DNA from 3 places in the Isachenkonia alkalipeptolytica genome. Region 2 is predicted to be linked to each of the others. Evidence: riboswitches for the same ligand, from Rfam matches in the RefSeq annotation. Region 2 holds a riboswitch; each other region holds the start of a gene.
The links. A riboswitch is a leader RNA that binds a small molecule or an ion and turns the genes downstream of it on or off. The one in region 2 is predicted to bind thiamine pyrophosphate.
Positions count from the first base shown of each region.

Region 1: it holds a riboswitch for thiamine pyrophosphate, as region 2 does, so the genes downstream of both, thiC (phosphomethylpyrimidine synthase ThiC) here and thiW (energy coupling factor transporter S component ThiW) in region 2, are expected to answer to the same signal.
Region 3: it holds a riboswitch for thiamine pyrophosphate, as region 2 does, so the genes downstream of both, thiS (sulfur carrier protein ThiS) here and thiW (energy coupling factor transporter S component ThiW) in region 2, are expected to answer to the same signal.

Region 1 is NZ_SUMG01000006.1:176,296-183,944, forward strand. It holds gene ISALK_RS07050 (carbohydrate kinase family protein) at 1-365, opposite strand, end outside; gene ISALK_RS07055 (hypothetical protein) at 588-764, opposite strand; gene ISALK_RS07060 (DNA polymerase Y family protein) at 938-2,191, opposite strand; gene ISALK_RS07065 (hypothetical protein) at 2,378-2,629, opposite strand; TPP riboswitch at 2,871-2,969, shown strand; gene thiC (phosphomethylpyrimidine synthase ThiC) at 3,131-4,444, shown strand; gene ISALK_RS07075 (4Fe-4S binding protein) at 4,778-4,972, shown strand; gene ISALK_RS07080 (4Fe-4S binding protein) at 4,988-6,451, shown strand; gene ISALK_RS07085 (alanine racemase) at 6,547-7,649, opposite strand, start outside.
Region 2 is NZ_SUMG01000009.1:72,867-80,515, reverse strand. It holds gene thiE (thiamine phosphate synthase) at 1-12, opposite strand, end outside; gene thiM (hydroxyethylthiazole kinase) at 1-817, opposite strand, end outside; gene thiD (bifunctional hydroxymethylpyrimidine kinase/phosphomethylpyrimidine kinase) at 841-1,635, opposite strand; gene thiW (energy coupling factor transporter S component ThiW) at 1,638-2,141, opposite strand; TPP riboswitch at 2,291-2,402, opposite strand; gene ISALK_RS08920 (arsenate reductase ArsC) at 2,648-3,049, shown strand; gene ISALK_RS08915 (ABC-F family ATP-binding cassette domain-containing protein) at 3,238-4,794, shown strand; gene ISALK_RS08910 (methyl-accepting chemotaxis protein) at 5,037-7,019, shown strand; gene ISALK_RS08905 (universal stress protein) at 7,211-7,649, shown strand, end outside.
Region 3 is NZ_SUMG01000002.1:22,654-30,302, forward strand. It holds gene ISALK_RS01950 (thiamine phosphate synthase) at 1-243, opposite strand, end outside; gene thiH (2-iminoacetate synthase ThiH) at 314-1,417, opposite strand; gene ISALK_RS01960 (thiazole synthase) at 1,419-2,201, opposite strand; gene thiS (sulfur carrier protein ThiS) at 2,291-2,482, opposite strand; TPP riboswitch at 2,589-2,692, opposite strand; gene ISALK_RS01970 (EFR1 family ferrodoxin) at 2,766-3,566, opposite strand; gene ISALK_RS01975 (MalY/PatB family protein) at 3,571-4,752, opposite strand; gene ISALK_RS01980 (MBL fold metallo-hydrolase) at 4,899-5,885, opposite strand; gene mutY (A/G-specific adenine glycosylase) at 5,887-7,047, opposite strand; gene ISALK_RS01990 (BaiN/RdsA family NAD(P)/FAD-dependent oxidoreductase) at 7,044-7,649, opposite strand, start outside.

The sequences.
Region 1 (7,649 bases), on a different contig from region 2:
AGGGCGAGAAAGCTGGGATTGTTTCTGCTTTTGGAAACAAATACGACGGAGGTGTTCGCCTCTTGGGTTCGACTGATCCCCTCTAGGGAAACCCCTTTTTGAACAAGGAAATCCAGCAAATAGTCCCCGAGAAAATCCCGGCCCAGGGCGGAAATAATCCCGGGATGAAAGCCCAGGGCCTTAAGATTCACCGCAAGGCATCCCGGCGAACCACCAAAATACCTGGAAAAAACCTGAAGATCCTTCATCCCCCGGTCCCTAGTCTCCTCCAGATATTCCCCGGAGATAAAATCCACCACCAGCTCCCCGAGGGTGACCACATCATAGGTGCTCTTATCAAACTCCAGGGCCTCTTGAAAGTCCATATGCAGTCGCTCCCATCCATTTTGGAATCGGTTTCGGTTTTCTTTTTTTTGACCTTATATTGTTCAAAACAAAAACCGGCCCCCGGGCCGGTTTCACTACTGCTCCCTCTTAGTGTCATCTTTCAACTTCCTAAGAAATCATCACCCTTGTTATTTTGTCAGAAATTTCAGATTGTTTCCTTATATTTATTTTACCCTTTCTGTTATGTTTCAAACAATCTTTCACCTGCTGATAAAACAATTGTAGTCAGCCTTGTCGATATAAAATCTTCCGTGGATCCCCTGCAATCCCTTTTCCTGTAAATCCAAGACCATGAACTCCTCAAAATTTTCCCCTTCAGCGGTTTGTATATGGTGCTTTTCAGCGTTTTCAAACCCGATTAGATTAATTCGGTACACAGATCCTGATATCCTCTTTTTTAAGGAAGTACTTTTCTGGGTTGCTTTCTAACTTTATGATCCCCCGGTTCCGATGATAATTACCCGTCGTTTTTGGTTAATGCAGAAAAAGACGGAGGGATCCGGTGCATCATGAACCGAACACCTCCGTCCCCTTTGGTTTATCCTTTGGTTTACAAGAGGCTGCTCATCATGGGGTAGTCCTCCTCGCCGACGCCGCCCTGGAGGGGTTTTACTTTTGTGTTGGCAAAGCATCCCCGGAAAACACAATTTGGATCATAACGGAGCCGCAGTTTATCAATGGTACGGTCAATTTTTTGATGCCGCTCATATTCCCCGGATTCCTCGAAAATTGTGAGTTGGCGCATGCCTCCCTCTTTTAAATTCGATACCCGAACCCCCAGGTGACGGAGTACCTCGCCGCCCCAGGCCTCTTGGAAAAGTTCCTTTGCAATTTCGTAGAGCTCCTGGGTGCTGTCCGTGGCAAGCTCCAGTTTCCGTTGATGGGAGTAATAAAGAAAGGTATTGGTCTTAATCCCCACACTCACAAGGCCCGCCACATATCCACCGGCCCGAAGGCGCATGCCCACGGTTTCCACAAGGCTTAGAAGGACCATAAAGGCCTCTTCCTCCCGGTATACGTCGTAGGGGATGGTGGTGGAATTCCCGATGCCTTTTACCTCTCGGGGCCCTCCCGCCACCGGAGAGTTTTCCACTCCGTTGGCGTAATTCCAGATGAGCACCCCGTGGGATTTTAACACCTGTTTTAACAGTCCCACCTCGGTGTTGGCCAAGTCCCCGATGGTTTGAATATTTAAGTTTTCCAGCTTCGGCAGGGTTCGCCGCCCCACCATAAACAGGTCACCCACGGGCAGGGGCCACATTTTCTTAGGAATTTCTTCGGGATACAGGGTGATGACCGCGTCGGGCTTTTTCAGATCGCTGGCCATTTTTGCCAATAATTTATTGGTGGATACCCCGACGGACACGGTAAACCCTAGTTCATTTTTAATCCGGCTTTTAATTTCATGGGCCACTTTCAAGGGCTCCCCGAATAGATGCTCCATATTGCTGTAATCGATAAAGCTCTCGTCCACGCTGTAGCGCTGTACTAAGGGGGAATACTCTTTAAAGATTTCATTCATTTGATGACTGCACTGCATATACAGGGCGTAATTGGGCGGCACCACAATCAGATCCCGGTATTTGGCAAAGGCTTCAAACAAGGCCTCCCCGGTTTTGATTCCGGATTTTTTCGCAGGAATGCTCTTGGCTAGAATAATCCCGTTTCGCTTTTTCGGATCACCCGCCACCGCCGAGGGTACCCTTCTAAGATCCAGGGTTTCCCCTTTTTCCAGGCGGTCCTTGGCTTCCCAGGATAAATAGGCACTGTTTACATCGATATGGAAAATTGCTTTCATCTTTATCAACACCCCTTCAGAACGCTTGTTCCTTCATAATACAGAACGAATGTTCTTTTGTCAAGTCCCCTTTTTCCCAACAGCCCTATTATTCTCCTTGCCCCTAAAACCTTGCAAAAAAATAAGAGACTCCGGAAAGAGTCTCTTTAATTTATATTCTTTTGTGTCCCGTTCCCTCCTGCCCTTTGGTGCTTATTTTTCATTATTACTGAAGGCTTTTCGCTTCATCTCCCCCCACTTATTGCCCTTTCTCTTATATTGCCAAAAGGCGACAAAACGCCACAAGGTGGTGAGCTGCCGATAACCGAAATTCTCCAGAATACTGTAGAACACCAGAGCAAACTCCAAACTGATGATTCCATACCAAAAGGAAAGAATAATGGCGATATAGCCGATGATTTCAATTATCGGTCCCAGCATCTCTATGAAAAAAAAGTAGGGCATCCCCAGCAGTCCCACAGTCCCATACTTGGATTAAATAACATTTTTCAGTAATGATCAAGGGCTTGAAATGGATTCGAAGCCGGAAGACCCTTTATTTTTTGCCTCCGTAAACTATCCTAAACCCGTATACTATGCCGATGAACCCTTGGAAGTGGAAAAGGTTCTCTCAAACCATTTTTTATACTTCGTTAATCTTTTGTTTACATCCCCGGGCTAGTGTATTATAATGAACTCAATTAAATAGATTTGCTAGGGGTGCCTTTGGGCTGAGAGGGAGAAATCCTAACTCTTTAAACTTGATGCAGTTCATACTGCCGTAGGGAAGCAATAATTTTTTATCATTGATTTGATAATATTAGAGTTTACCTTTGGGTAAGCTTTTTTTTTATATTAACTTACCTACTATTCTCATCTCCTAGCGACGGGAATTATGATCTTTACTACTGAAGCTGATCAGGAATGTGTTTTAAATTCCTAGAATAAAAAAGGAGATGAATTCAAATGAAATTCACTACACAAATGGATGCTGCAAGAAAAGGAATCATAACAAAAGAAATGGAAATCGTTGCAAAAAAAGAACATATGGCGGTTGAGGATTTAAAAAACCTTATCGCCCAGGGAAAAATAATTATTCCTGCCAATAAAAATCACACCTCATTAGATCCCGTGGGGATAGGGGAAGGCTTAAAAACTAAAATCAATGTAAATCTGGGAATTTCTAAGGATTGTTGCGACATAGAACTGGAATTGGAAAAAGTCCGGGTAGCTATTGATATGAAGGCTGAGGCCATCATGGATTTGAGCTCCTATGGAAAAACCGAAGAGTTTAGAAAACGGATTATCGAATCATCCCCCGCAATGCTGGGCACCGTACCAATATACGATGCCGTGGGATTTTACGATAAAGAACTGAAAGATATTACCGCAGTGGAATTTTTGGATGTGGTGGAAAAGCATGCAAAAGAAGGTGTGGATTTTGTAACCATTCATGCGGGCATTAATAAAGAAACCGCCGGGGTTTTTAAAAGGAACAAAAGACTTACGAATATCGTATCCCGAGGAGGTTCTTTACTATATGCATGGATGGAACTGAATAATCGAGAAAACCCATTTTTTGAGTATTATGACCAACTCTTGGATATCTGCGAAAAGTATGATGTGACCCTAAGTCTTGGAGATGCCTGTAGACCCGGTAGTATTAATGATGCCAGCGATGCCAGCCAAATCCAGGAACTGATGGTACTGGGGGAATTAACCCTACGGGCTTGGAAAAGAAACGTCCAGGTAATGATTGAAGGCCCCGGCCATATGCCCATCAATGAAATTCCCGCAAATGTGTTGCTCGAGAAAAAGCTATGTCACGGTGCTCCTTTTTATGTGCTCGGTCCCATTGTTACCGATATCGCCCCGGGATATGATCATATTACCAGTGCCATAGGCGGTGCTTTAGCCGCAAGTCATGGCGTAGACTTCCTTTGTTATGTGACCCCTGCAGAACACTTACGACTCCCAACGCTGGAGGATATGAAAGAAGGAATTGTTGCCACCAAAATCGCAGCCCATGCCGGAGATTTAGGAAAAAACATTAAAGGTGCAAAGGACTGGGACGACGAAATGAGCTTAGCTAGACAACAATTAGACTGGGAAAAAATGTTTGATTTAGCAATCGATCCGGAAAAAGCTAAAAGATACCGAAAAGAGTCTATGCCAAAGGATGACGACAGCTGTACCATGTGCGGAAAAATGTGTTCCATGAGAAATATGAACAAAGTAATGAAAGGTAAAAATATTAATCTGCTACGAGAGGAAGGCTAAGTAATAAAAACACAAAGTAACCAAAGGGGACGAAAGGGTTTGATTTAAAAAACAAACCTTTCCGTCCCCTTTAATTTTCAAACATCCGCTTCTTCCATCTTACCCCCCTCCCCTATACTCTTCCATCAGTCTCATAACCACTTTGAAAAACCCTTAAAAGAACAACCTGTTCTTATCACTGCAAAATAAAGTTTTCTGCTTTTTCTGAAATCCGCTTAACAAAGAAGTTCTGACGTTATAGAATCATAAATGTCTATCCCCCTCCCCAAAGGGAAGCAATCAAATATATTTAAAGACTCAGCAAGGAACCACTTTAAAGAAAGGAGTGATGCAATGAAAAAAGCCGTAATTAAAGAATCCACCTGTGATAAATCTCCATTCTGTCCGGCTAAAAGAGTTTGCACTGTAAATGCCATTGATCGCAGCAGTTTCTTAAAGCCCTTTAAGGTTATCGCTGAACGATGTATCGGCTGCGGAAAATGTATCAACGTATGTCCCCAACGGGCAATTATCATGAAAAAAGCATAAGGAGGAAATTTACTCATGGAAAACTTTTTTATCAGAGCCAATAGGGTTTTTACACCCCTACGTAAGTATGCATTTATCTATACCCTTTTAGTAGCTTTTGCAGGTCTTTGGTTTCCCCGACTGGGATTGACGGTATTGCTGGTAATTCTAAGTCTGGTTACCTTATCCTTTTTCAAAGGCCGTTATTGGTGTGGTAACTTCTGTGCCCACGGAAGTTTGTTTGATTCCGCATTGTTCCGATGGAGTCGAAATATTAAAATTTTCGAATTTTTCAGATCTCCAATCTTTGCCTGGTTGTTCCTTGCTTATTTTTCATATAATATCGGTAGCGGACTTGTTCGGGTTTCCGCCTTATGGGGCACCCCCATGTTTTATGACCGATTAGGATTTATCTTTGTAAGAAGTTATTTGATGGTAACCATTATTGGCGGAACCTTGGCACTGATCACCAGCCCCAGAACCTGGTGTAATTTCTGTCCCATGGGTATGATGCAAAAAGGTTCCTATTGGTTGGGTAAAACCCTGGGCGTGGCAAAAAAGACCGATCAAAAGATCACCGTGGCCAACCAGGATTTATGTCATAGTTGCGGTAAATGTGCCAGAGTCTGTCCGATGCAACTGACGCCCTATGTGGATTTTTCCGAAAACAATCAGATTGATGATAACAACTGCATTCGTTGCAGCACTTGTGTAGAAAACTGTCCTGCCGGCGTATTGACCTTAAGTACCGAGGCGGAAGCACAGGAAATCTATGAAAAAACTTCTGTGGAGGGTTATGAAGAAAGAAAACATATTGTTACAACCATCTCTGCAATCAAAGAGCTAAACACCGATGTAAAGGAATTTACTTTTTCCTTTAAAATTCCTGAAATTGTCAATTATGAACCCGGTCAATTTGCCTTAGTAAGAATTCAGCAGAATCTGAAAATGTATCGAGCCTTTTCCATCTCCTCCTATAACAAAAATAGCCAGTCTCTTTCCGTTACGGTAAAACGCGTACCCAACGGTTACGGTTCCGACATCTTATTCGATACCTTTAAAGTAGGGGATGTGGCACACCTTGAAGGACCCATGGGCCATGAACTGATCGTGGACAAAACGCAAAAGAAAGTGCTTTTAGTAGCCGGAGGAATCGGAATTACTCCCTTCGTCTCCATTGCGGAGGATTTGATTAAAGATCCCGGAAAGGTTGAGGAGTTTACGCTGATATACGGTGTGAACAAAGAAGAAGAGTTTATTTATCGAGATCTTTTTGAGAAATTTGAACAAATGAGTGCTAAATTCACCTTCGTACCCGTCGTCGCCTTTGATGATCAGTGGCGGGGAGAAAAAGGTTTTGTCACCGACGTATTAAACCAAATGAATTTAAATGACAGCAAGTTATATATGTGCGGACCAAAACCCATGACCGATGCCACCTTGCGCTCCTTGGAAAAATCCGATTATCAACGGGAAAATATCTATTATGAAAGTGCCTAAATATTAATTACAAATAAAAACCGCCTCCGGAACTCCCATTACGCGGGACCCGGAGGCGGTTTTGTATTTTTTAAACTTATGCTATGCATTCTTCCCTACTTCAGCTTCCCTCGGCAGTCCACGGGGATTTTTTCGATTACCTTGCCATCGGAAATCAGATACGCCGTCTCATGAAGATTTACCACCGGGCAAATATGATTCGGAATGATCTCTATTTTATCTCCCACTTGGACGGCGTCATGAAATTTTTGATGGTTAAGGATGCCGTGTTCATCAAAGACGTTCTCAAGAGCCACCCCGGACCAGTCTTTAATCCGTCCGAGCCCCTTTGTGGCGGTAAAGCCTTTGGTTCGCCGCTGGGTGGTAAGCCCCTTGGCGCCGACATCGATGATGACCCTTTGCTCCGTGGGAATGCTGATGACGGTGCTGAGAATCGTCGCCGCATTCCGGGTAAAATTGCCGTAGGCATTTGCCTGAGAAGCGTCCATGAAGATATAAGTGCCCGGGCGGATTTCCGTAATACCCTTTAAGATGGGAAAGTTAAAAATCATGGAAGGCGTGGATCCGATACTTATTCGAGATATTAAAAAGCCCTTCTTTCTTGCCAGTTCTGCAAACTGCAGAGTTCTTCGTTGCGCCTCCAGGTTAATGATTCTGCACTCCTCTTGATCCTTTGCACCGTAGGAGTGCCCATCATGGGAAAATACCCCAAGGAGTTCAATGTTACTGCACTGCTTTAAAAAATCCAATAACTCGGTAAAGCGCTCTTCCGTTACCACCCCGGAGCGCTCTTCCCCTACTTCAATTTCAATCAGCACCCGGGCCTTTTTTTCCGCCCCTTCAAAGGCCACCTCCACCATTTTTGCCTGAAGAATACTGTCCAGGCCGAAGGAAATGTCGATATCCTTTGCCAACTCCCTTACCCGGCGAAGTTTGATTTCACCAACAATCTCATTTGCAATGAAAATATCTTTAAGGCCTTTTGAGGCCATGACTTCTCCTTCGCCGACCTTTGCCACAGTAATCCCTTTTGCCCCCATATTTTCCTGAAAAAGCGCAAGCTTGGACATCTTATGGGTTTTGGTATGGGGACGTAGGGCTACATCTTCACGATCCGCATAATCCTGCATATCCTTGCAGTTTTTTTCCATAATCTCCCGGTCGATCAGCAATGCGGGAGTATCAAGTTCTAAATAGT
Region 2 (7,649 bases):
CCTGGACTTCATAAATTTTTCCCCTTTCCAGATAATCCTTGATGGTAAAGTGACTAAAAGCGTCGAAGAGCCGGACTTTAAAACTCCCCAAGCCTTCCCCGGGCTGCAGCCCCTCTCCTGCGATTTCACCGGAAATCCCCATGATACTCAGTCCCAGCAGGGCGGCATGAAGGGGCGGTGCCCCGGAGGCGCAGCACAGTCCGATAAGGGAAGAAGACATACAACCGGTACCGGTAATTTTTGAAAGATGGGAAGTGCCGTTTCCAATACGGTAGGTAACCCTGCCGTTGGAAACCACATCGAATTCCCCGGTAATGGCAACGGTGCAGTGATGGCGCTGGGCCAGGACCTTTGCAATTTCCTCGGCCCCTTCCCCAGAGGATAAGATGGAATCCACCCCTCTTGGGACAACGGAAGGATCGTAAAGATGCATGATCTCCGATAGGTTGCCCCGGATCACCGTCAGCGACACTTCTTGTAGAATCTTTGCCATAAGGCTTTGGCGAAGCTTTGTAGTACCCAGGCCTACAGGATCGAGAATTACAGGGATCCCCAGGGCATTGGCTCTTTTTCCCGCCAGAAGGATGGAATGGGTTCGTTGGGAGTTTAAGGTGCCCATATTTAATACCAGGGCCGAGGCAAAAGCCACCATTTCCTCCACCTCTTCTTCGGCATCGGCCATTACCGGACTGCCCCCGAGGGCAAGGACCGCATTGGCGCTGTCATTAGCGGTTACATAATTGGTGATATGATGAATCAGTGGAGACTCTTTACGGATGTTATTCAGCATGCTTTCAAAGGCTTGGGACAGGTTCATAAAAATACCTCCTAAGGGATGGATTAAGAATCCGGATGATACAGCTGATAAAAATGGTGTACCGGTCCGGGACCCCTGCCGATGGAGAAGGAATGCTCAATGGCTGTGGTGATATAGGCTTTGGCATGTTTAATGGCCACCTGAATACTCTCCCCCTTCCCCAGGTTCGCGGCGATGGCGGAGGAGAGGGTGCAGCCGGTGCCGTGGGTATTTTTTGTGGCTACCCGTTTGGTTGTATAGGTTGTAAAGGAGCTTCCGTCGTAGAGAATATCCATGGCATCCCCTTGGAGATGACCCCCTTTGATTAATACGAAGGCCGGTCCTAAGCTGTGGATTTTTACAGCCGCTTTTTTCATATCCTCCAGATTTTGAACCTTCATGCCGGTGATCTCTTCGGCCTCGGGAAGATTCGGGGTGAGGACTGTGGCCATGGGAAGAAGGTGGCTGATCAGGGCGGCCTTTGCCTCGGGCTGTAACAGATCAAAACCGCTTTTAGAAATCATTACGGGATCCACCACCAGGTTCTTATAGGGATACTGTTTTAAGGTTTCGGCGATGACTTGGATCGTTTGGATTTGAGAAACCATACCGATTTTGATGCCATGGACCGCAATGTCTTCAAAAACCGCTTCGATTTGTTTTTTAATGACCCCGGGGTCGATATCCTGTACGGCAAAGACCCCCCGGGTACTTTGCGCGGTCACGGCGGTGATCACACTCATGCCGAAAACCCTGTGGGCGGAGAAGGTCTTCAGGTCTGCCTGAATGCCTGCACCCCCGGAGCTGTCGGATCCTGCAATGGTTAAAAGATTTTTCATGATTACCTGCCTCCTTGTTGGTGATAGAATTTTATTACGCCGGATTGTTCCATCAGCTTATAGATGATGTAGCCGATGACGGCTCCGACGATGGAGCTTAGGGCGAAGGGGCCGATGTAAAAAAACACGGCAACCTCTGCCCCTAACAAATACCGGGCGATGGGATAGGCCGCCAGGGCGCCCAGGATTCCCGTGCCGAAAATTTCTCCCCCCAGGGCGAAGATAGACTTTTTCGTTGCCAGAAACAACAGGCCGGCCAGGTAGGCACCGAAGATACTGCCGGGAAAGGCCAGCAGGGAACCGGTTCCTAAAATATTTCGAAGCAGGGAGGTTACAAAAGCCACGACGACGGCATAATAAGGGCCGAAGAGGACGGCGGCCAACACATTGAGAGCATGTTGTACGGGAAATACCCGGGACACGCCGATGGGAATGGAAATAAGATGGGCACTGAGAACCCCTACGGTAATCAGCAGGGCGGCGGTGGTTAGTTTTCTTGTGTTCATTGGTAAAGCCTCCTTTCCAGGGTTGAATAGGGTTGTTTGATCGCAGGTGCTTGCCGGTGAAACAAAAGTGGAAGGGGATTTTCAGTAATAAAAAAAGCACAAACCCCGGACGTAGGGTTTGTGCTTGAATACACAAGAGTATTCGTCCAATAATGATCGACGCACTTTCCTACGCTGGTATTATCCAGATCAGGTATAGGGATTAAAGACTTAAACGGGTCTTATTCTCAGCTGGCCTAACCAGCGCTCCCAGTGATTCCTATTGATTTGTTTGAATAAAGTCATCATAGCACAAAAAAACGCCTTACGCAAACACAAAGGAAAAAGCTTAAGGACGTAATACCTAAAAGCCCGAGTTTCTTTTTTTAACTCCCATAGGACGGGGCACTTTCAATTGTTAAGAATTCTTAACATGATTGACAGGGGGGAGAGAATGCCGTACAATTCAAGTATAATCGATAATATTCATATACCGTAAATGGAAAAATACAAGAGGAGGCGATCCAATGAAAAAGAAAGTGGCTTTTGTATGCGTTCATAATTCCTGTCGCTCACAAATGGCGGAAGGCTGGGCAAAGAAACTGGGCTCCCATGTACTGGAAGTCTATTCTGCTGGAACGGAAGCATACCCGGAACTAAAGCCGGGGGCGGTGAAAGTCATGGAAGAGGCAGGGGTGGATATGAGCGGACAATATCCCAAGCTTCTGACGGAGATTCCCCAGGAATTGGATATTTTAATCACCATGGGTTGCAATGTGGTTTGTCCCTTTGTTCCCAATAACCACAGCGAAGATTGGGGCCTGGACGACCCCTCCGGGGGACCCATTGAAGGCTTTCGAGAAACCCGGGATCTGATTAAGGCCAAGGTGGAGGATTTGATCCACAAGGTGGAAAAAGGAGAAATTTAACGGAAGTAATCTAAATAATCCTTCGGAGGAAACCACCGGAGGGAAAAACCTCGACGGAACCTACAGTACCTTTTAGGGACTGTAGGGGAAGCCGGGTTTTTTTCTTTTATTTCCCGGGAAACCGGTCTTTAAATTCTCCCGGATTTCCGTTATAATCAATCGTAGTGATTAAAGAAAGGGAGTCGAAAATGAGTATTTTAACGGTAAAGAATTTAAGCCATGGTTTCGGAGACCGGGCCATCTTTCATGAGGTATCCTTCCGACTATTAAAGGGAGAACATATCGGTCTGATCGGTGCCAATGGCGAAGGAAAGTCCAGTTTTATGAATATGATCACCGGAAAACTGCAGCCCGATGAAGGGGAAATTCAGTGGGCGAAAAAAGTCCGGGTGGGGTATCTGGACCAGCACACGGTACTGGAAAAAGGAGAAACCATACGAGAGGTACTAAGGGGCGCATTTCAATACCTGTTTGATATGGAAAAAGAGATGAATGAAATCTGTGAGAAAATGGGAGAGGCCTCTCCCGGGGAACTGGAAACCTTAATGGAGGACATGGGCAACATTCAGGATATGTTGACCAATAATGATTTTTACACCATCGACGGAAAAGTGGAAGAGGTGGCCAAGGGCCTGGGTCTTAGTGATGTAGGGCTGGAAAAGGACGTACACGATCTTAGCGGCGGACAACGGACGAAGGTGCTACTGGCCAAGCTGCTGTTGGAAAAGCCGGATATTTTATTATTGGATGAGCCCACCAACTTCCTAGATGAGGAACATATTCAGTGGCTGAAACGATATTTACAGGACTACGAAAACGCCTTCATCCTGATCTCCCATGACATATCCTTTTTAAACAGTGTAATCAACCTGATCTATCATATGGAGAATCAGAAACTGCACCGCTATGTGGGAGACTACGAGGAATTTCAAAAGGTGTATCAGGCGAAAAAGCAACAGTTGGAGGCGGCCTATAAAAAGCAGCAGCAGGAAATTGACGGATTGAAGGATTTTGTAGCAAGAAATAAGGCCCGGGTGGCCACAAGAAATATGGCTATGTCCCGGCAGAAAAAGCTGGATAAAATGGAGAAGATCGAACTTCCCCAGGAGAAACCGAAGCCGGAATTTCATTTTAAGCAAGGGAGAACCTCGGGAAAACTGCTCTTTGAAACAAAGGACCTTGTTATCGGTTATGACGAACCCCTGACCAAGCCCTTGAATCTTCGGATGGAACGGGGGGAGAAAATTGCCTTAACCGGAGCCAACGGACTGGGAAAAACCACGTTGCTTCGAAGTATTTTAGGGGAGATTGATCCCGTGGAGGGATCCGTGGATAAGGGAGAAAATCTGGGAATCGGCTATTTTGAACAGGAAACCAAGGAAGCCAATTACAACACCTGTATCGAAGAGATCTGGAAGGAGTTTCCCTCACTGAATCAGCACGAAGTTCGTTCTTCCTTGGCAAAGTGTGGCCTGACCACAAAGCATATTGAAAGCAAAATGGTGGTTCTAAGCGGCGGAGAAAACGCGAAGGTCCGTTTATGTAAGCTGTTGAATCGGGAAACCAATCTGTTGATTCTTGATGAGCCCACCAATCACTTGGATGTGGATGCCAAGGAGGAATTAAAACGTGCCTTAAAGGCCTACAAAGGCAGTGTGCTGTTGATCTCCCATGAGCCGGAATTTTACCGGGAAGTGACCACCGACATTTGGAACTGTGAAAACTGGACCACGAAAATATCCTAAAAAGTGGGGGACAGGGGATGGGATCGTAAAAAAAACGAATTCCAGCCCCTGTTCCTTTTATTTGTATTAAAGAATTTGAGCCTCCGGTCGATAATATATAAGTCGGTGCTTATAACGATAGGGGCAGTGAAAGAGGGGCCGCCCGTCATCGGGGGCAGCATCAAAAAATCAGGTAGTACAAAAATCAGATCGTACGTAAGGGGGAAAGCTGTTTAGTCAGCGAAAATATGAAAAGTATTCGTATGAAACTCATTATTTATTTCTCGGCAATCATTTTAGTCATTGCCATTGTTTTCAGTGGGGCTTCTATTTTCACCACAAGCAACATCATTCAAGAGGAGGGGGAAAGTGCTTTAATGAGGCAATCCCAGGAAATCGGAGAGGTCTTCGCCAGTGAACTGCGAGGGGACCTGAGCACTCTGGGAGCCATCGGGAACAGTAGCGGAATGGGAACCATGGGATGGTTTACCCAACAGCAGATTTTGGAAAGGTATGTGGAGAATTCCGATTTTATCGGCCTCGGGGTTGTCAGTCCCGACGGATCTACCCAATATGCCGACGGATCCACGGCGGAATTGGGGGACCGGGATTATGTGATAAGAGCCTTTGAAGGGGAAGCCAACGTATCCGATGTGATCATCAGTCGGGTAACGGATTCCCCCGTGGTCATGATGGCCACCCCCATTGAACAGCGGGGAGACATTGTGGGAGTATTAATCGGACGACTGGAAGGGGAAGCTTTAAGCGAGCTTTTGGAAGGAAAGGGCTACGGAGAACAGGGTTATGCTTACGTTATCAACGAAGAGGGAACCGTGCAGGCCCATATTGATCCGGAGCTTGTGATGAACGGCTTTAATCCCATCCTAGACTCGGCAGAGGACCCGGAGCTTGTACCGGTGGCGGAAACTTTTGAAGAAATGCTCCGGGAGGAAGCCGGGGTAGCGGACTATCATTATCAAGGGGAGGACCTTTATGCCGGATTTGCACCGGTTGAGGGAACCCAATGGCGGGTGGTGGTAACCGCCGAGCAGGGGGAGGTATTAAGTGCCTTGCCCAGTATGCAGCGAAACGTACTATTGATGACGGGGGTCGTCTTGGCCCTGGGGATTGGGATTGCCTATGTTGTGGGGAACGCATTTTCAAAACCCATTGTAGCCGCATCGGATATCCTCAACAGACTATCAAATTACGATCTAACCTATGATGAAAATCATCCCGCAGTTCAGTATCTGGATCAAAAAGACGAAGTGGGGGGCATGATTCGGGGGATCGCGAAAATGCAGGAAAACTTTGTGGTGCTGCTCAAAGGGGTATCCGGCAATGCCCAAGAGGTGGCCTCCTCTTCGGAAGAGTTGACGGCCACCAGTCAGGAATCCTCAAAGGCGGCGGATGAGGTAGCGAAAACCATTGAAGAAATGGCGAAAAGTGCCGGGGAGCAGGCTCAGGAGACGGAAACCGGCGCGGAAAACATCAATGTTTTAGGGAACTATATTGAAAAGGATCAGGAGCTCCTTAAAAAATTAACCGGTTCAGCAGAGGTGATTGACGGCCTAAAGGAAGAAGGAAACCACCTCCTGGGGGATCTTGTTGAAAAAACCCAGGCCAGCAGTCAAGCCGCTGGGGAAGTGCAAAAAGTGATTGGAGAGACCAATGAAAGTGCTCAGCGGATCGAAAGTGCCAGCGGTATGATTCGAAGCATTTCGGAACAGACCAATCTTCTCGCTTTAAATGCGGCGATTGAAGCCGCCCGGGCGGGTGAGGCCGGCCGGGGATTTGCTGTGGTGGCGGAGGAAATTCGAAAGCTGGCGGAGCAGTCGGAATCCTTTACCCAGGAAATCGACGAGGTGATTAGGGACCTCAGCGAGAAAACCCAAAACACGGTGAAAATCATGGATGAGGCCGGTGAAATTGTTCAACAACAAACCCGGGGGGTGGAAGATACCCAAAGGAAGTTTAGTGGCATTAACAACGCCATTGAAGAGATGAAAGAAATATTAGAGGTGGTCAATGATTCCTCCCTGGAAATGGCAAAGCAAAAGAACGAAATCATCGGTGTGATCGGCAATCTTTCCGCATCTTCCCAGGAGAATGCGGCGGCGACGGAGGAAGTTTCCGCTTCGGTGGAAGAGCAAACCGCAGCCATGGAAGAGATCGCCAATGCCAGTGAAGCCTTGGCGGAACTGTCGGAAAAAATGCAGGAGAGCATCAGTCGCTTTAGGATTTAAAGGTTTGAAGTGTATGACTGAAGGACTCTGGGATTTTCCAATTTGATGAACTTGATAAGGAGGGTGTCGGTAAATAGCTTAGCCGGCACCATGATTTTATTATAGCGAAGGGAAAAGAATAAAATTTTTTCTGTTGTATGATTCATTTCTCCATCCTCGGGTAAATTATTAAAAAAGGAGGAATGATTACAATGAAGATACTAGTCGGTTATGATGGATCGGAATCAAGTCTTCGGGCTGTGGGAAAAGCCCACCGTTTAATTAAGGACTGCGGGGTCCACGAGGTAACTCTGATTCATGCCCATAAGCAAGACTCCCGGGAATCCATTTCAAAGGATAAGTTTGCAACCTCTCCCGACCTGCTGGATCAATTAAAGGATCAGGACAAGAAAAATTGGTTGGAAAAGCAGGAGGTTTTGGAAGAAATTGCGGAGAAACTTGAAAAAAGCGGGGCGAAAACCAATATCCGTATTGAACAGGGTCATCCCGCGAAAGTGATTATCACGGAAGCAGAAAACGGAGACTACGACATGGTCATCCTGGGCCGGCGAGGTCGAGGAGGCCTAAAGAATATGGTGATGGGAAGTGTCAGCAACGCCGTTATACAAGGAACGGATACCAGTGTGCTGG
Region 3 (7,649 bases), on a different contig from region 2:
AAAACCCATATGATAACCCTGGGCCTTAAGGTCCCTTGCCACGGATAAATTCCCGTTAATGATCAGTTTCGTATCCGTCCCTTCGACGATGGCCTTCACTTTTTTCCCCATAGAGAAAAGCTCCGGTTGCTTAAGATCCTTCTCCCGAAGGATGATGCCGTCAACCCCTCCCTCTACCGCTTCCTGTAAAGTCCTATAAAAATCCTTTACCGCAACTTTTCGGTCCGTCACGAAATACAGCATTCTTCAACCTCCTGCTATCTCTGACTTTCTTTGACCTTCTTTTATATTAACCTTTTAAGGGTTCACACGGTTACAGCGGAACCCAGTCCTGAAGGATGGGCTGATAGCCTTTTTTAAGAATCGACGCTTTTACCTCTTCAATGGAGCGGTTATCGGAGATTTCAAACTGCTCCGTATTTTCCTTTTCCCTGCTATGGCCCCCCACCGCGGTGGATACCCCGGCGGACATTTTCGTGATCCCCAGGGGAATGAGGTTTTCCCGAAGAGCGGGATCTTCCCTCGTGGACAGAGTGATTCCCGTCATGGGCAGAAAATTTTTATAGGCCAGTAGAATTTGGACAAAATCCTGATCCGGGACGGGATCGATATCCTCGTATCCCCCTAAAAAGGGCTGCATTCGGGGAAAGGATACGGAGGTTGCCACACTGGGATAGGTATCCAGTAAGTATTTGCTATGGACTCCGGTATAAAATGCTTCTTTTCGAAAATCCGAAAGACCCAGTAGCGCTCCGAGATTTACCGAGGCAACGCCCCCTTTAATCCCTCGCTCCAGGGCTTCGATACGAAAATTATAATTGCTTTTAGGACCCTTGGGGTGCAGTTTTTGATAAATCCCCCGGTGGTAAACCTCCTGGTATAGGGTTACTCCGTCCACTCCTTTTTGAACCAGGCGCCGGTACCCCTCTTCCTTCAGGGGGTAAATTTCAAGGGCAATGGACTGAAAATACTTCTTCAGCACCGTTACCACCGATTCTAGGTATTCTAAGGACGTATCTACGGGGGACTCTCCTGATAGCAGTAAAATATGCTGAATCCCTTTATCGGAAATTATTTTGGCCTCCCGGTCAATTTCCTCTAAGGACAGTTTTTTCCTCGGGATATCCGAGTGTTTATTATAACCGCAGTAAAGGCACTCGTTAACGCAGTAATTGGATATATAAAGAGGGGTGTACAGCAGTATGGTTTTCCCGAAATGCTGTAGATTTTTTTGGTGAGCCCGTACCGCCATCTCCTCTAAATAATTATTTGCCGCCGGGGATAACAGGCTTAAATAATCCTCAAGACTCAGATCCTCTTTTTTCAGTATTTCTTCGATTCGTTCCCCGGTTACCTTCTGTAAAAAGGAATCCACCCATTCTTCAGGGTATCTTCCTAGGACATCCAAGAGCTCCATATTACTGCTCCTTTCTTAAAAAACCGGTTAAGGGAGAGGAGGCGTCTCCTTGGGCTTTTACCTCTCCGAACTTCGAGAGATAGGCAAGCCTTCCGGCTTTTACGGCGTAGTCAAAGGCCCTTGCCATCTCGATGGGGTCTTTGCTGGCGGCTATGGCGGTATTAACCAGCACCGCCTTCGCTCCCAGTTCCATGGCCTCCGCCGCGTGGGAGGGTTTTCCGATCCCCGCATCCACAATGATCGGTACCTTGATTTCATTGATTAAAATCTTAATCAGTCCTTTGTTTTCGATGCCACGATTGCTACCGATTGGGGATCCTAAGGGCATCACCGCTTTCGCTCCCGCTTTTTCCATCTCCTTGGCCGCCATTAAATCCGGGGACATATAGGGAAGCACATAAAAGCCCTCCGCCGCTAAGGTTTTGGTGGCTTTAAGGGTTTCATAATTGTCCGGCAGTAAATACTTCTGATCGGAAATCACTTCAATCTTTACGAAATCTCCGCAGCCGGCGGCTCTGGCGATTTTGGCAATCCGAATGGCTTCCTCCGCATTCCGGGCTCCCGAAGTATTGGGCAGCAAAGTCATGTTTTTCGGAATAAAGTTTAACACGTTTTCCCTGGGATTTTTCAAGTCCACCCTTCGAAGGGCCATGGTTACCATCTCCGTACTCGAGGCCTCTATGGACTTTTTCATAATATCATGATTTTCGTATTTTCCCGTTCCCACCAGTAATCGGCTGTTAAATAAATGGTCTCCTAATTGCAATTGGTCCTTGTTTCCCATTGGTATTCCTCCGTATTATCGTATTTGTATGGTTTTTTACACTCATCCTTTGGAACTTCTTCCTTAAGCTTGAGCTCTGAAGATCCCTTTTAGCCTCCGCCCAAAAAAGTAATCAACTCCAACTGATCCCCTTTTTTCACCTCGGTGGATAATTGATCTTTTTCTAAAATCCCTTGGTTATACTCAACGATCACCATGGAAGGTTCCAACTTCAAGGTTTCTAAAATCCACTGAATACTCTTTCCCTGATAGGGATATTCTTTTCCGTTTACATAAATCATGATTTCCCTCCTCCAATAATAAAATTAATTGATTAAATGTAGCCAACTAAAAAAGACAGGCCCGAAGGCCTGCCTTTTGATATAAGAATATAGATATTTTCTATCTAAATCATTAAAAAGACTTCCCTACGGTGGGTTTACCCACATCAGGTTCAAAGGGTTGAATCTACAGATCCTCTCAGTCCTATTCCGACACCCCCAGTACTTCATTCAATTGTCTTGTCCCCTTATACTCTTTTTTCATTATATAAGAAATCCAACTTTTGTCAAAGGGCAATTGGACTTATTCCCTTTTTTTAATCTCCAACTCCATGGGAGAAATCCGCGGGTTTTTATACCGCTGTTTTTTCTTTGTCCCACGACCGTAATTAATGGCCTTCACGGGGCAGTAGTTAATACAGGCCACACACTGCACACACTGGGAACCCCAAACCGGTTTCCCGTCCACCAGTTCAATGGTTTGGGTGTTGCAGATTCTTCGACAAAGACCGCAGGAAATACAGTGATCATTTACCCGGAACTTTTTCGTGTCAATGGCAAACTTTGAAAACAGCGGGTTCACTGCTTTGCTAAGAACCGAGGGCATAAAACCTTTGTTTACGTTAAAGCCCCTTCCCCGATTTTTAATATCTTCGCTGATCATGGAAAGCAAGGTGTCCGCCCGACGGATTTTCTCTTCCGCCTTCTGGCCGGTCTCCACCTTGCTGCCCATCATCAAATAGTTGTTCGGCATTTTCACCGAATATCCGTAGTTTAATTCTATGTTTTTCTCCTTAAGGGCTTGCTTTATTGTGGTCATGGTATTTCCGATGTTCTCCCCACAAGTGGCGATGGCGAAGGTATAGCTCGGCGGATTCCCTTCAAAATCGAGACTTTTGATAAAGTCCAGCACCCATCTCGGCGGTCCCCAGGCATAAACGGGAAATACAAAGCCTAGGACCTCCTCCTTTGTTAAACTTACCGCCTTTTGATGAAGCCCCGCCCTTCGGGAATCCCCCAGGTTTTCAATCTTCTCTTGTAAATTGATCCCCAGTACCTTGGCCACATAATAAGAGTTCCCCGTTCCCGTAAAATAATAAATCATGACCTCACTTCCCTTCCAGAGCGTTGACGATTCGGTCCAAGGCTTTCTGCAGAGTCTTTCTGGGGCAGGCAAAGTTGATTCTTATAAACCCGTCCCCTCCACTGCCGAACCAGGTACCGCCGTCTAAAGCCACCTTGGCTTCTTTCGTGATTCTCTCCTCCAGCTCTTTACCCGAAAAACCGTACTCCCTAAGGTCGAGCCAGGCCAGGTAGGTGGCCTCCGGCGGGGTAAACTTCGCCCTTGGCAGATGGTCTTTTACCATGCTATCAATCAAATCAAGGTTTCCCCGCAGGTAGTCTAAAAGCGCTTCCAACCAGGGTTCCCCTTTCCCGTAGGCCGCTTCCACCGCCGCCATACTGATGGGGGTTTGTTTACCGATATGGTTTATCTCTAAAATACGCCGATACCTTCTTTTTAAGCTGTCATTTTTAATAATCAGATGAGCGCTCATCAGTCCCGCTAAATTAAAAGTTTTGGAAGGGGCCGTGGCGGTGATCACATGGTCGTCGAACTTCGAATCAAGGTTTGCCAAAACGTGATGGGCTCCCTTTTCAAAAACCAGATCGTGATGGATCTCATCGGAAAAGATCAGCACGTCATTTTCCAAACAGATTTCTCCTAGGCGCCTCAGTTCCTCTTTTTTCCATACCCGTCCCACGGGATTATGGGGACTGCAAAGAATAAAGAGTTTGGTACTGGGATCCTTTGCCTTCTTTTCAAAATCCTCAAAATCTATTTCGTAAGTCCCTTGTTGGTATTTCAACGGGTTGTTAACCACCCGGCATCCATTGTTTTTGATAGCCTTTTTAAAGGGATAATATACGGGTTCCTGGATGATTACCCCCTGACCCTGCTCAACTAAAGCCTGCAACACGTAATTTACAGCAGAAACCACCCCGGGGGTAAATACCAGCCAGTCCTTTTTTATTTCCCAGTCAAACCGCTTTTTGTACCAGCGAAGGATGTTTTCGTAGTACTGCTCTCCTCTTTTGGAATATCCAAATACCCCATGGGACACTTCCTCCTGCATGGCATCCACCACTTCCTTCGGAGCTTCAAAGTCCATATCCGCAACCCACAGGGGCAATAGGTCCTCTTCTCCAAACATTTCTCCGAGCACTTTAGAATCCCATTTAATGGATTTACTTTCCTTACGATCGATCATTTTATCAAAGTCCGGTTTCATCCTTATCCTCCTTTGTTAATTGAACTTCATCTTCCCGGTCTCCCCCCAAAACCTCCAATTCCTTAGATCTAGTTGAGTTTAGCAAGATGTAATTAGATGTGCCTGTGTGTCTAATGGAATTCGTAGTGCCTCTAAACACCCTCATACTACTGTGTATTACGGGCGAAATATATTACATTTCCTTTCCAGTAAGCCTTAATTCTTCCATGATCCTTTAAATACTCCAAATGGGACATGGCTTCCCCGGCGGCAAAGGATTTTTGAGGGGGTGGAAAATCCCCCCAGGACTTCGCCGGAATTCTCCAGTCCATGTCCTTGGCCACATCTTCCACGGTGAGCGGCCGATCTTTTCCATTAATAATGTTTTCCACTTCCTTTAGCCGCTCCTGGTGGTGGGCTATTAACTCCTCAATCCGTTCCTTCGGCTTCCTAATCAATCCCCGATGGGAGGGAAGCATCACCGTAACGGGATACTCCTGAACCTTTCGTAAACTCTTTAAGTACTTCTGAAGCATTTTCTCCTGATCATAACCCCAAAACCCGATATTCGGAGTAATGGTCTCCAGCACATGGTCTGCGGATAGATATATTCTATTTTCCCGGTCAAATAAATTGATCATTCCCGGGGTATGTCCGGGAACCGAAATCACTTCAAAAGAGTAGTCACCGATGACAATATTCTCTCCCTCATGAATCTTTTCATAGGCGAAATCTCCCTTCGGTGCATAAATCCTTCCGGGATGGTCGTCGAAAAAATTCTTCCCCACCTCGAGCCCGAAGGTTTTCAGGTCTCCTTTCATGGTTTCCCAGTTCTTTTCTTTAGATAAGGCTTTGATCCGAAGAGCCTCTTCCGGTTCCATAAGAAGGGTTGCCCCTTTACTGTATAACACCTCAGCCAGTCCCGAGTGATCCGCATGGAGATGGGTGATCAGGACCTTGGTTTTTTTCAGATCCACTTCCAAAGAATCCAGGGCCTGAAAAAGGACTTCCTGACACTCCCTTCGGTTAAAACCGGTGTCCACCAGTAAATATTCCTCCTCCCCTTTGATCAGATAGCTATTTAACGCTTTTAAGGGATTCTTGGGCAAGGGAATTTCAATTTGATATATTTTCGGCAGTATTTCCTTTATCATATTACAGCACCTCTTTTCGATAAGCTTTAAAAGCGGAAGCGATGGAGTAGTCTTTACGGACTTCTTCTCTGGGTATCCACCGACCATTATCCATCACTTCTTCTACCGGGAGCTCTAAATAGTTTTTATCTTCTTTAATCCTTAAGCCTTCCGGTGGGCCCTCCGAGGATTTCAAATTCACCTGATAGGCCATCAAGTTCCACTGAATATGGCTGAACACCGCTTTACTATCCTCCAGCCGTGTAATGTTTTCAACAGTTAAGTTCTCCTCTGCCAAATGCTGTTCCTTTTCCAGAATTTCTTTGAGAGCTTCTTCTTTTATATGACCTTTTATATTGGGAAACTCCCAGAGCCCTGCCAAAAGTCCTCGTTCCTCCCTTTTACGCAAAAATAGCTGCTCTTTATAGGTGAAAATCAATACGGTCTTTTTTTCCAAACGCTTTTTCATCGCCTTTCCTTTGACCGGCAGTGCTCCTTGAAGATTTTTCTCAAAGGCTAGGCAAAATTCGGATACAGGACAGATTTCACAATCCGGTGCCTTAGCCGTTGTGCAAAGCACCGCCCCAAGTTCAATTAACCCTTGATTAAAGTCTCCTAAATTCTCCTCGGGTAACAGCTTTCGAACCCCGTGGGTTATTTCTTTTTTCGTTTTCCCAAGCTTAATATCCCCGTGGTTCCCGGTAATTCGAGTCATTACCCGAAGGACGTTTCCGTCCACCGCCGGCTCTTTTTGTTCATAGGCAATGGAGGCGATGGCTCCGGCGGTGTACTCCCCGATCCCCTTAAGGGACTCTAACGCCTTACGTTCCTTTGGAAACACGCCGTCGTATTTTTCCACCACTTCCCTGGCGGCAATTTTCATATTTTTAACCCGACTGTAATATCCCAGTCCCTCCCAGAGCTTTAGAAGGTCCTCATCCTCTCCCTTAGCCAGGTCCTTTACCGTTGGATATTTTTCAATAAAGCGTAAAAAGTATGGAATTACAGTATCCACCCGGGTTTGCTGGAGCATGATTTCCGAAACCCAGGTGTAATAGGGATTTTCAATATCCCGCCAGGGCATGGTCCGTTTATTCTTTTGGTACCACTGCAAAAGGCTCCGTTGAAAGGCTTCGATATTCTTTCGGTTTGGTTTTTGATTTTCTATCAGCTTTCTTCTCATCCTTGCTCCTCTTTTCCGCTCGCGGCATTTCCCGCCACAAACCCGGTGGAAAAGGCGATTTGCAGATTGTATCCTCCGGTAATGGCGTCTAAGTCCAGCACCTCGCCGGCAAAATACAGCCCGGAAATTTTTTTCGACTCCATGGTGGAGGGATTTACCTCTTTGACATCCACCCCGCCGGCGGTGACAATGGCGTCTTTTACCGGGCGAAGACCCACCACCGTCAGCTGAAGTCCTTTTAAGGCTCCGATGACTTTCCCCCGCTCCTTCTTTTTTAACTCATTCATTTTACGTTCCTTGGGAACCCCTAAGAAGGGTAAGATCTCTTCGATAAATTTCTTCGGCCAAAACTCCGTCAGTACACTGCCCAGATTTTTCTTTCCCCTGCTGTGATCTAAAAACCAGGTTTTCAGTTCCTCCTCCCCTTTTTCGGGGAAAAAATCAATCTCCACGGTAACCGGGTTTTCCTTCAGGTTGATCTCATTAATATAGCTGCTAAGCTTTAATACCGGTGGCCCGGATATTCCGTAATGGGTGAGAAGTAGTTCCCCTGATTCCTGCAGTTTATTCATTTTTAAAATCCTCACCCTGGTACCGGTAAA